Linked DNA regions of Rhodopseudomonas palustris HaA2. The main gene of each other region encodes a partner of the protein of the gene in region 2 in a complex. Links are inferred from orthologs where the notes say so. Each region holds a gene or a part of one and is shown on either strand. Other genes may lie near its edges.

The links.
Region 1: the proteins of carB (region 2) and carA are in contact, whole or in part, in a solved structure (PDB 1KEE), measured with the Escherichia coli proteins. The link is inferred for Rhodopseudomonas palustris HaA2 from one-to-one orthologs.

What each region holds. Positions count from the first base shown.
Region 1 is NC_007778.1:4,714,850-4,718,611, reverse strand. The notes cover bases 1-2,854. They hold carA (glutamine-hydrolyzing carbamoyl-phosphate synthase small subunit), read right to left. Parts: upstream 2,098-2,854; coding sequence 904-2,097; downstream 1-903. Other genes in these bases: RPB_RS20855 (alpha/beta fold hydrolase), read left to right, coding at 2,247-2,854; RPB_RS20865 (glutathione S-transferase family protein), read left to right, coding at 1-684. In the rest of the region: more of RPB_RS20855, read left to right, coding at 2,855-2,948; RPB_RS20850 (GatB/YqeY domain-containing protein), read left to right, coding at 3,122-3,577; RPB_RS20845 (hypothetical protein), read right to left, coding at 3,574-3,762. UniProt on the Escherichia coli protein: Small subunit of the glutamine-dependent carbamoyl phosphate synthetase (CPSase).
Region 2 is NC_007778.1:1,706,889-1,712,539, forward strand. What follows is about bases 776-4,609. They hold carB (carbamoyl-phosphate synthase large subunit), read right to left. Parts: upstream 4,306-4,609; coding sequence 976-4,305; downstream 776-975. Outside these bases: RPB_RS07620 (DoxX family protein), read right to left, coding at 1-61; transcription elongation factor GreA, read right to left, coding at 269-745; peptide-methionine (S)-S-oxide reductase MsrA, read left to right, coding at 4,840-5,550; peptide-methionine (R)-S-oxide reductase MsrB, read left to right, coding at 5,581-5,651. UniProt on the Escherichia coli protein: Large subunit of the glutamine-dependent carbamoyl phosphate synthetase (CPSase).

The DNA of each region.
Region 1 (3,762 bases), 3.0 Mb from region 2 along the record:
CTCTTCGAACTGGTCGGCACCGACGCGGCGCGGCCGTTTTCGCCGTTCTGCTGGCGGATCCGGATGGCGCTGGCGCACAAGGGGCTCGCCGCCGAGACCATTCCATGGCGCTTCACCGAGAAATCGGCGATCACGCCGTATAGTTCCGAGAAGGTGCCGGTGCTGCTCGACGGCGACACGGCCGTGTGCGACTCCTGGGCGATCGCGACCTATCTCGAAGACGCCTATCCCGACCGGCCGTCGTTGTTCGGCGGCGACGGCGGCCGGGCGATGGCGCGGATGATCAACGCCTGGGGCGACGTCACCCTGGTCGCCGGCCTGGCGCCGCTGATCGTCGCCGATATCGTCAAGCTGCTGGGGCCCGACGACACCGCGTATTTCCGCAAGAGCCGCGAGGCGCGCTTCGGCAGGACGCTGGAGGAGGTCGCGAGCACGCGCGACAGCGCGGTCGAAGGTTTCCGCAAGTCGCTCGACCCGCTGCGACTGACTTTGAAGGCGCAGCCCTTCCTCGGCGGCGCGGCGCCGAACTACGCGGATTACATCGCGTTCGGCGGCTTCCAATGGGCCCGCGCCGTCAGTGACTTCGCGCTGCTGAAGCCCGACGATCCGGTCCACGCCTGGCGCGGGAAACTGCTCGACGCCTTTGGCGGCATGGCGCGAAACTCGGGTGGCTATCCGGTGTGAGCATCGGACGGTGACGCCGCATAGCCGGCGCCGCAGTGGCACAAGCGGCCGTTGAGCCAGCACCACGTCATCCTGAGGTGCGAGCGCAGCGAGCCTCGAAGGATGGGCCGCGAAACACGCGCGCGGCAATTCCTGCCTCCGCATCCTTCGAGGCGCGCAAGGGCGCGCACCTCAGGATGACGACGCTGTAGGCGCTAGCCCATCAGCCCAGGAACCGTCTTACGCCGCGCTCTTCTTCGCCCGCATCAGGTCCGAGAACCGGCGGAACAGATAATGCGAGTCGCGCGGGCCCGGCGAGGCTTCCGGGTGGTACTGCACCGAGAACACCGGCCGGTCGGACAGCGCGATGCCGCAATTGCTGTCGTCGAACAGCGACACGTGGGTCTGCTGCACATTGGCCGGCAGCGTGGTCTTGTCGACCGCGAAGCCGTGGTTCATCGAGGTGATCTCGACCTTGCCGGTGGTGAGATCCTTGACCGGATGATTGGCGCCGTGGTGGCCCTGATGCATCTTCACGGTCTTGCCGCCGAGCGCGAGGCCGAGCATCTGGTGGCCGAGACAAATGCCGAAGGTCGGCACGCCGGAACTGATCACCTGCTGGATCACCGGCACCGCGTATTTGCCGGTTGCCGCCGGGTCGCCCGGGCCGTTCGACAGGAACACGCCGTCCGGCTTCAGCGCCAGGATGTCGTCGGCCGAGGTGGTCGCCGGCACCACCGTGACCTTGCAGCCTTCGCCGGCGAGCAGCCGCAGGATGTTGCGCTTGACGCCGTAGTCGATCGCCACGACGTGGAATTCCGGATTGTCCTGCCGGCCGAAGCCTTCGCCCCAGGCCCACGGCGTCTCGTCCCAGCTGAAGCGCTGCGCCGAGGTCACCATCGGCACCAGGTCCATGCCTTCGAGGCCGGGCCATTCGCGGGCTTCTTCCTTCAGCGCGTGCAAGTCGAACTTGCCGTCCGGCGCATGGGCGATCACCGCATTCGGCATGCCCTTGTCGCGGATCAGCGCGGTCAGGGCGCGGGTGTCGATGCCCGACAGGCCGATGATGCCGCGCGCTTTCAGCCAGCCGTCGAGATGCCGCGACGAGCGATAGTTCGACGGGTCGGTGATGGCGTCGCGCAGGATCACGCCGCGCGCGCCCGGCGTCGCCGCCATGTTCACCGTCTCGATATCCTCGTCGTTGGTGCCGACATTGCCGATATGCGGGAAGGTGAAGGTGATGAGCTGGCCGGCATAGGACGGGTCGGTGAGGATCTCCTCATAGCCGGTCATCGCGGTGTTGAAGCAGACCTCGCCGACGGCGTGGCCCTCCGCGCCGAGGCCGAAGCCCTCGAACACGGTGCCATCGGCGAGCACGAGCAGCGCGGTCGGTTTGTGGTCCGGCCAGGCGGGATTGGATGCTGAATTGGTCATGAGCGCATTACATAGTCCGAGGCTTTGCTGACGTCAAAGCGCCGGGAAGGGCATTTCGTTCGGTTTTCGACGAGATTTGACAGGGATGTTGCCCTGTCTAGGCTCCCGCCCGGGCGCGCGGGACGGATTCGTGCGCCGAGGGAGGTTTCATGGACACTTCGTTGCCGATCCTGTTGATCCCGGGGCTGGGCGGCTCGCCGCGGATCTACGCCCCGGTGCTGCCGTCGCTGTGGACATTCGGCCCGGTGACGGTCGCCAACCACATTCGCGATGACAGCATGGCGGCGATCGCCGGGCGAATTCTGGCCGAAGCTCCGCCGCGCTTCGCGCTCGCCGGACATTCGATGGGCGGCTACATCGCCTTCGAGATCCTGCGCCAGGCGCCCGAGCGGGTGGCGAGGCTGGCGCTGATCAATACCCAGGCGCGTCCGGACAGCGACGAGGCCAAGGAGCGCCGCACCCGGCAGATCGCGCAGGCCGAAGCCGGCCAGCTTCATGCGGTGCTCGACGTCCTTTATCCTGGCTTCGTGCATCCGTCGCGCTGTGAAGACGCCAGGCTGCAGCGCGTCATCCACGACATGGGCGACGATGTCGGTGCAGACGGCTTCGTCCGCCAGCAGCGCGCGATCATCGCCCGCGCCGACTCCCGGCCGACGTTGGCGACCATCCGCTGCCCGACGCTGGTGATCTCCGGCGACACCGACAACACCATTCCCAACAGCCTGTCGCAGGAGATGGCCGAGGGCATCGCCGGCGCCAAGCTGGAGATCATCCCGGACTGCGGCCACCTCCCGCAGATCGAGCAGCCGCAGGCGACCGCGGCGGCGCTGGCCGGCTGGCTGCGGAACTGAGTTGTTTCGGCCGGCCGAACCGCCTACATCAGGCGCAACAGACGCCGTTTCCTCGTCATTGCGAGGAGCGCAGCGACGAAGCAATCCAGGGGCGCGGTGCACGCCGCCCCTGGATTGCTTCGCTTCGCTCGCAATGACGTTGAAGTCGAGGACGACATCTCAAGGAGCCGACCATGCTGCGCGACGACATCAACAACGCCGTCAAGGACGCGATGCGGGCCAAGGACGAACGCAAGCTCTCGACGTTGCGGATGATGAATTCGACCATCAAGAACGCCGACATCGAGGCGCGCGGGCAAGGCAAGCCGCCGCTCAGCGACGGTGATCTGCTCGGCGTGTTCCAGAAGATGATCAAGCAGCGTCAGGAATCGGTCGAGCTCTACGACAAGGGCGGCCGCGCCGAACTCGCCGATCAGGAACGCGCCGAGATCGCGGTGATCCAGGCCTATCTGCCGCAGCAGATGTCCGAGGACGACGTCAAGGCCGCGATCGCCGCGACGATTTCGGAGACTGGCGCCGCCGGCATCAAGGACATGGGCAAGGTGATCGCCGCGCTGAAGGCAAAATATGCCGGCCAGATGGATTTCGGCAAGGCCAGCGGCCTGGTGAAGGCGGCGCTGACCGGTTAATTTCGGACGGACACCAATCCGATCACCCTGTCGCTGTCGCCGTCGTTGCGCCGAACCTTGAGAATCTGTTCTTCTCGATAATATTGGTAGCAGGCCCTGGCGCCGGACGTCGTGGTCATGCAAAGCCGGCCATCGGCCATCAGCTGATACGTTCCGGTTTGCTGCCCTCGGTCGTTGCGGCCCTC
Region 2 (5,651 bases):
CGGTGATGAAGCGAAACAGGCTCAGCACGAAGGGCTGCGCTTTGGCGGCAAAGTTGTCCATGGTCGGTGAGGCTCCGCTGATCGATGTCGATCGCTGATACTTGGCGCCCCGCGCCGCTGTCCATCCACCCGGGACAGCAACACGGACAAGTGATCCCGATCTCATCGCGCGTGATCAGTCCGGATCCGCGCCGGAAGCCTGCTCAGAACAGCAAAAAGGCCGCCCGCGGCGGCCTTTCAGCACGACTGTTGCTGCCGTACAGCGCGGTCAGCGCCACTCGACCTTGGCGATCTCGTAGGCCTTGGCGCCGCCGGGGGCGACGACCTCGACCGAGGTGCCCTTGGTCTTGCCGATCAGCGCGCGGGCAAGCGGCGAGGTGATCGAGATCTTGCCCTTCTTGGCGTCCGCTTCGTTTTCGCCGACGATCTGCCACACCGCCTTCTTCTCGGTGTCCTCGTCGATCAGCGTCACGGTGGCGCCGAACTTGATGGTGTCGCCGCTGAGCTTGCTGATGTCGATGATGTCGGCGCGCGCCAGCTTGTCCTCGAGCTCGGCGATGCGGCCCTCGTTGTGCGACTGCTCTTCCTTGGCGGCGTGATACTCCGCGTTTTCGGACAGGTCGCCATGCGAGCGCGCCTCGGCGATATGCTCGATGATGCGCGGACGATCCACCGACTGGCGCTTCTTCAATTCGTCCGAAAGCGCGGCGTAGCCGCCCGCCGTCATCGGTACCTTTTCCACCATCTTGCCTTTATCCTTCAGCATTCGTCGCGGGCGCCTTGGTCTGCGCATCCGCGAAGTCGTCAGCTTACATAAGGGGAGCGATCCGCCAAAGCGGTGCCCCGAGAATACTTCCAGCCGTACCCTGGGTCGCCGCGAAACGCCGGATAAAACAATCCAGAAGCTGGCGGGTTCCCGGCCTGCCGGCGTCGTTGCCAATCAGTTTGCCGGGCGCGCCACGCGCCCGGTGATGATCAGGATTCGGAAAAGTAGCTCTGCAGGGTCCGAACCTCAAGGTCTCCGCCAAGATAGGCCCGGATTCCTTTGGCGGCGGCTACGGCCCCGGAAAGAGTGGTGTAATACGGAACCTTATGCAAGAGGGCAGCGCGTCGCAACGACCGGCTGTCGGCCAGCGCCTGCGGCCCCTCGGTGGTGTTGAACACCAGTTGCACCTCGCCATTCATGATGGCGTCGACGATGTGCGGTCGGCCTTCCAGCACCTTGTTGATCTTCTCCGCCGGGATGCCGTGGTCGCTGAGATAGCGCTGGGTGCCCGAGGTGGCGATCACCTTGAAACCGACCTCGTGCAGCAGCTTCACCGCGACGGCGATCCGGGTCTTGTCGCTTTCGCGGACCGACACGAAAACCGTGCCCTTGCGCGGCACCCGCGTGCCGCCGCCGAGCTGGCTCTTGGCGAAGGCGATCTCGAACGAGCGATCGAGCCCCATAACCTCGCCGGTCGAGCGCATCTCCGGGCCGAGCACGGTGTCGACGCCGGGGAAGCGCGCGAACGGAAATACCGACTCCTTGACGCCGACATGGTCGAGCTTGCGCTTCTTCAGACCGAGGTCGGCGATCTTCTCGCCGGCCATGATCCGGGCGGCGAGCTTGGCCACCGGCATGCCGATCACCTTGGCGACGAACGGCACCGTGCGCGAGGCGCGCGGATTGACTTCGAGCACGTAGATCTCGCCGTCCTTGATGGCGAACTGCACGTTCATCAGCCCGACCACGTCGAGCCCGAGCGCGAGCTCGCGGGTCTGTCGCTCGAGCTCGGCGATCATCGGCGCATCGAGCGAATGCGGCGGCAGCGAGCAGGCCGAGTCGCCGGAGTGGATGCCGGCTTCCTCGATGTGCTCCATGATTCCGACGATGAAAGTATCCTTGCCGTCGCACAGGCAATCGACATCGATCTCGATGGCGTCCGACAGATAGCGGTCGAACAGCAGCGGGTTGGTACCGAGCACGGTGTTGATCTGGCCGGTCTTGTCGTTCGGATAACGCGCCTTGACGTCGGCCGGCACCAGCTCCGGCAAGGTGCCGAGCAGATAGTCGCTGAGCTGATTGTCCTCGCGGATGATCTGCATCGCGCGGCCGCCCAGCACGTAGGACGGGCGCACCACCAGCGGCAGGCGGAGTTCGGCGGCGACGAGGCGCGCCTGCTCGACCGAATAGGCGATGCCGTTCTTCGGCTGCTTGAGACGAAGTTTGTCGAGGATGCGCTTGAAGCGGTCGCGGTCCTCGGCGAGGTCGATCGCGTCCGGCGAGGTGCCGAGGATCGGCACGTCGGCAGCTTCCAGCGCCCGCGCCAGCTTGAGCGGGGTCTGGCCGCCGAACTGCACGATGACGCCTTTCAGCGTACCGTTGCTGCGTTCGGTGTCGATGATCTCCAGCACGTCCTCGGCAGTCAGCGGCTCGAAATACAGCCGGTCCGCGGTGTCGTAGTCGGTCGACACGGTTTCCGGGTTGCAGTTGACCATGATTGATTCATAGCCGGCGTCGTGCAGCGCGAAGCAGGCGTGACAGCAGCAATAATCGAACTCGATACCCTGGCCGATCCGGTTCGGGCCGCCGCCGAGAATGATCACCTTGTCCTTGGCCGAGGGGTGGCTTTCGTCCGACGCCGGACCGGCGAACGGCGATTCGTAGGTCGAATACATGTAGGCGGTCGGCGAGGCGAACTCCGCCGCACAGGTATCGATCCGCTTGAACACGGGCCGCACGCCGAGCGCGCGGCGCTTGGCTTTCACCTCGGCTTCGGTAGTGCCGGCCAGCACCGACAGGCGGGCGTCGGAAAAGCCCATCGCCTTCAGTGTCCGCATCCCGAACGCGTGGTCCGGCAGGCCGCTGGCGCGGACCTTGTTCTCCATCTCGACGATGCCGCGCAATTGCGCCAGGAACCACGGATCGATCTTGCAGGAGTTGAAGATCTCGTCGTCGGTCCAGCCGAGCCGCATCGCCTGGGCGACCTGCAGCAGCCGGCTCGGCGTCGGGGTGCCGAGGGCCGCGCGAATGGCGTTCTTGTCGTCGCCGCGGCCGAGGCCGTCGATCTCGATTTCGTCGAGTCCGGTGAGGCCGCTTTCGAGGCCGCGCAGCGCCTTCTGCAGGCTTTCCTGGAAGGTGCGGCCGATCGCCATCACCTCGCCGACCGACTTCATCGAGGTGGTCAGATTGTGCGAGGCGCCGGGGAATTTCTCGAAGGCGAAGCGCGGAATCTTGGTGACCACGTAGTCGATGGTCGGCTCGAATGCCGCCGGCGTGGCGCCGCCGGTGATGTCGTTGGCGATTTCGTCGAGCGTGTAGCCGACCGCGAGCTTGGCCGCGACCTTGGCGATCGGGAAGCCGGTCGCCTTCGAGGCCAGCGCCGAGGAGCGCGACACCCGCGGATTCATTTCGATCACGACCAGCCGGCCGTCGTCCGGATTGACCGCGAACTGCACGTTCGAGCCGCCGGTCTCGACGCCGATCTCGCGCAGCACCGCCAGCGAGGCGTCGCGCATGATCTGGTATTCCTTGTCGGTGAGCGTCAGCGCCGGCGCGACCGTGATCGAATCGCCGGTGTGCACGCCCATCGGATCGAGATTTTCGATCGAGCAGACGATGATGCAGTTGTCCTTCTTGTCGCGGACAACCTCCATCTCGTATTCTTTCCAGCCGAGGATGGATTCCTCGATCAGCACTTCGCTGGTCGGCGACGCATCGATGCCGCTCTCGACGATCTCGATGAATTCCGCCTTGGTGTAGGCGATGCCGCCGCCGGTGCCGCCCATCGTGAAGGACGGCCGGATCAGCGCCGGGAAGCCGATCTCGTCGAGCGCGCGCAGCGCGTCGGGAAGATTTTTGACCTGGCGCGAGCGCGGCGTCTCGAGGCCGATCTTGGTCATCGCCTCGCGGAAGCGCTCGCGGTCCTCGGCCTTGTCGATGGCGTCGGCGGTGGCGCCGATCATCTCGACGTCGAATTTCTCCAGTGTGCCGAGCTTGCGAAGCGACAGGGCGCAATTCAGCGCGGTCTGGCCGCCCATGGTCGGCAGCAACGCGAAGCCGCCGGGGATGACGTAGCGTTCCTTCTCGACGATCTTGGCGACGATCTCGGGTGTGATCGGCTCGATATAGGTCGCGTCCGCCAGTTCCGGATCGGTCATGATCGTGGCCGGATTGGAATTGACCAGGACGACCCGGTAGCCTTCCTGCTTCAGCGCCTTGACCGCCTGGGTGCCGGAATAGTCGAATTCACAGGCTTGGCCGATCACGATGGGACCGGCGCCGATGATGAGGATGGTGGAGATGTCTGTTCGTTTGGGCATCAAATCTCGCTGACGCGGGCGGGAATTTCGGGCACAAAAAAAGGGCGCGCAGCCGCGCGTCCCTTGTTCTACAAGCGCCGGGCTTCCCAGGCGCGCGGCCGTGTCTTAGACCAGTTTCCCGGGCTGCGAAAGGGCTTAGAAGCCGCCGTCAACCGGCATTTCGGAGAGAAATCTGGAGGCCCAGCCTGGACTTGAACCAGGAAAAAAGAGCGTTGCACCGCCCCCGCGTTGATCTTCCGCCACCGGGCCGCGTGCATTGTGGCTCGTTCGCGTGCGACATTCCAGCACGACTCAAGGTTAACCTTACCCTTTCTGCAGGCAGCCCAAACCCCTTCTGCTGGCAGGCATCATCGGGCCTGGGCCCGTGGCCGCAAGCCCGCGCATGTCGCTGCCGCGGCTTCACGCACTCGTGTGCGCCGGCTCGTAACATTCGGCACGGAGCTGCGTATCTTGGACAGCCGCGGGTGGAGCGGCAGGGGCCCGCCCGCCCGCTGCCTGCCCCCGCACCGTCCGTCGAATCCGCGAGGAACCCCCATGCGCTTCATCAGCCGTCTTGCTCGTAGCGCCGCCGCCCTGAGCGCGCTGGCCCTGTCCGCGAGTTTCACGCCCAGCCTTGCCGCCGAGGACGCGGTGGTGATCCCGCCGCCAGCGCTCGACGTCAGTTCGGCGGACGGCACCCAGACCGCGGTGTTCGCGGGCGGCTGTTTCTGGGGCGTGCAGGGCGTGTTCCAGCACACGGCGGGCGTGCTCAACGCGGTGTCGGGCTATTCGGGCGGCAGCCAGGCGACCGCGAACTACACGGCGATTTCGACCGGCGCCACCGGCCACGCCGAGGCGGTGGAGATCAAGTACAATCCGAAACAGATCAGCTACGGCCAGCTGCTGCAGATCTTCTTCTCGGTGGTGCACGATCCGACCCAGCTCAACCGGCAGGGCCCCGACGTCGGTACGCAATATCGCTCGGCGATCTTCACCGTGAACGACGAGCAGAAGAAGGTCGCGGACGCCTATATCGCCCAGCTCGACGCCGCGCGGGTCTACAAGAAGCCGATCGTCACCAAGGTCGGCCCGCTGGACGGCTTCTATGCCGCGGAGGCGTATCATCAGGACTACCTGACGCTGCACCCGACCCAGCCCTATATCGTCTATAATGATCTCCCGAAGATCGAGAACCTGAAGAAGCTGTTCCCGAAGGACTATCTCACCAAGCCGACGCTGGTGAGCAGCGCCAGGGCCACGAACTAGCGGCGATCGCCCACACGTTCAGGAGTTGCCATGACCGATACCAAGACGATACCCGGCAAGGTCGCCAAGAGCGAGGCCGAGTGGCGCAAGGAACTGACCCC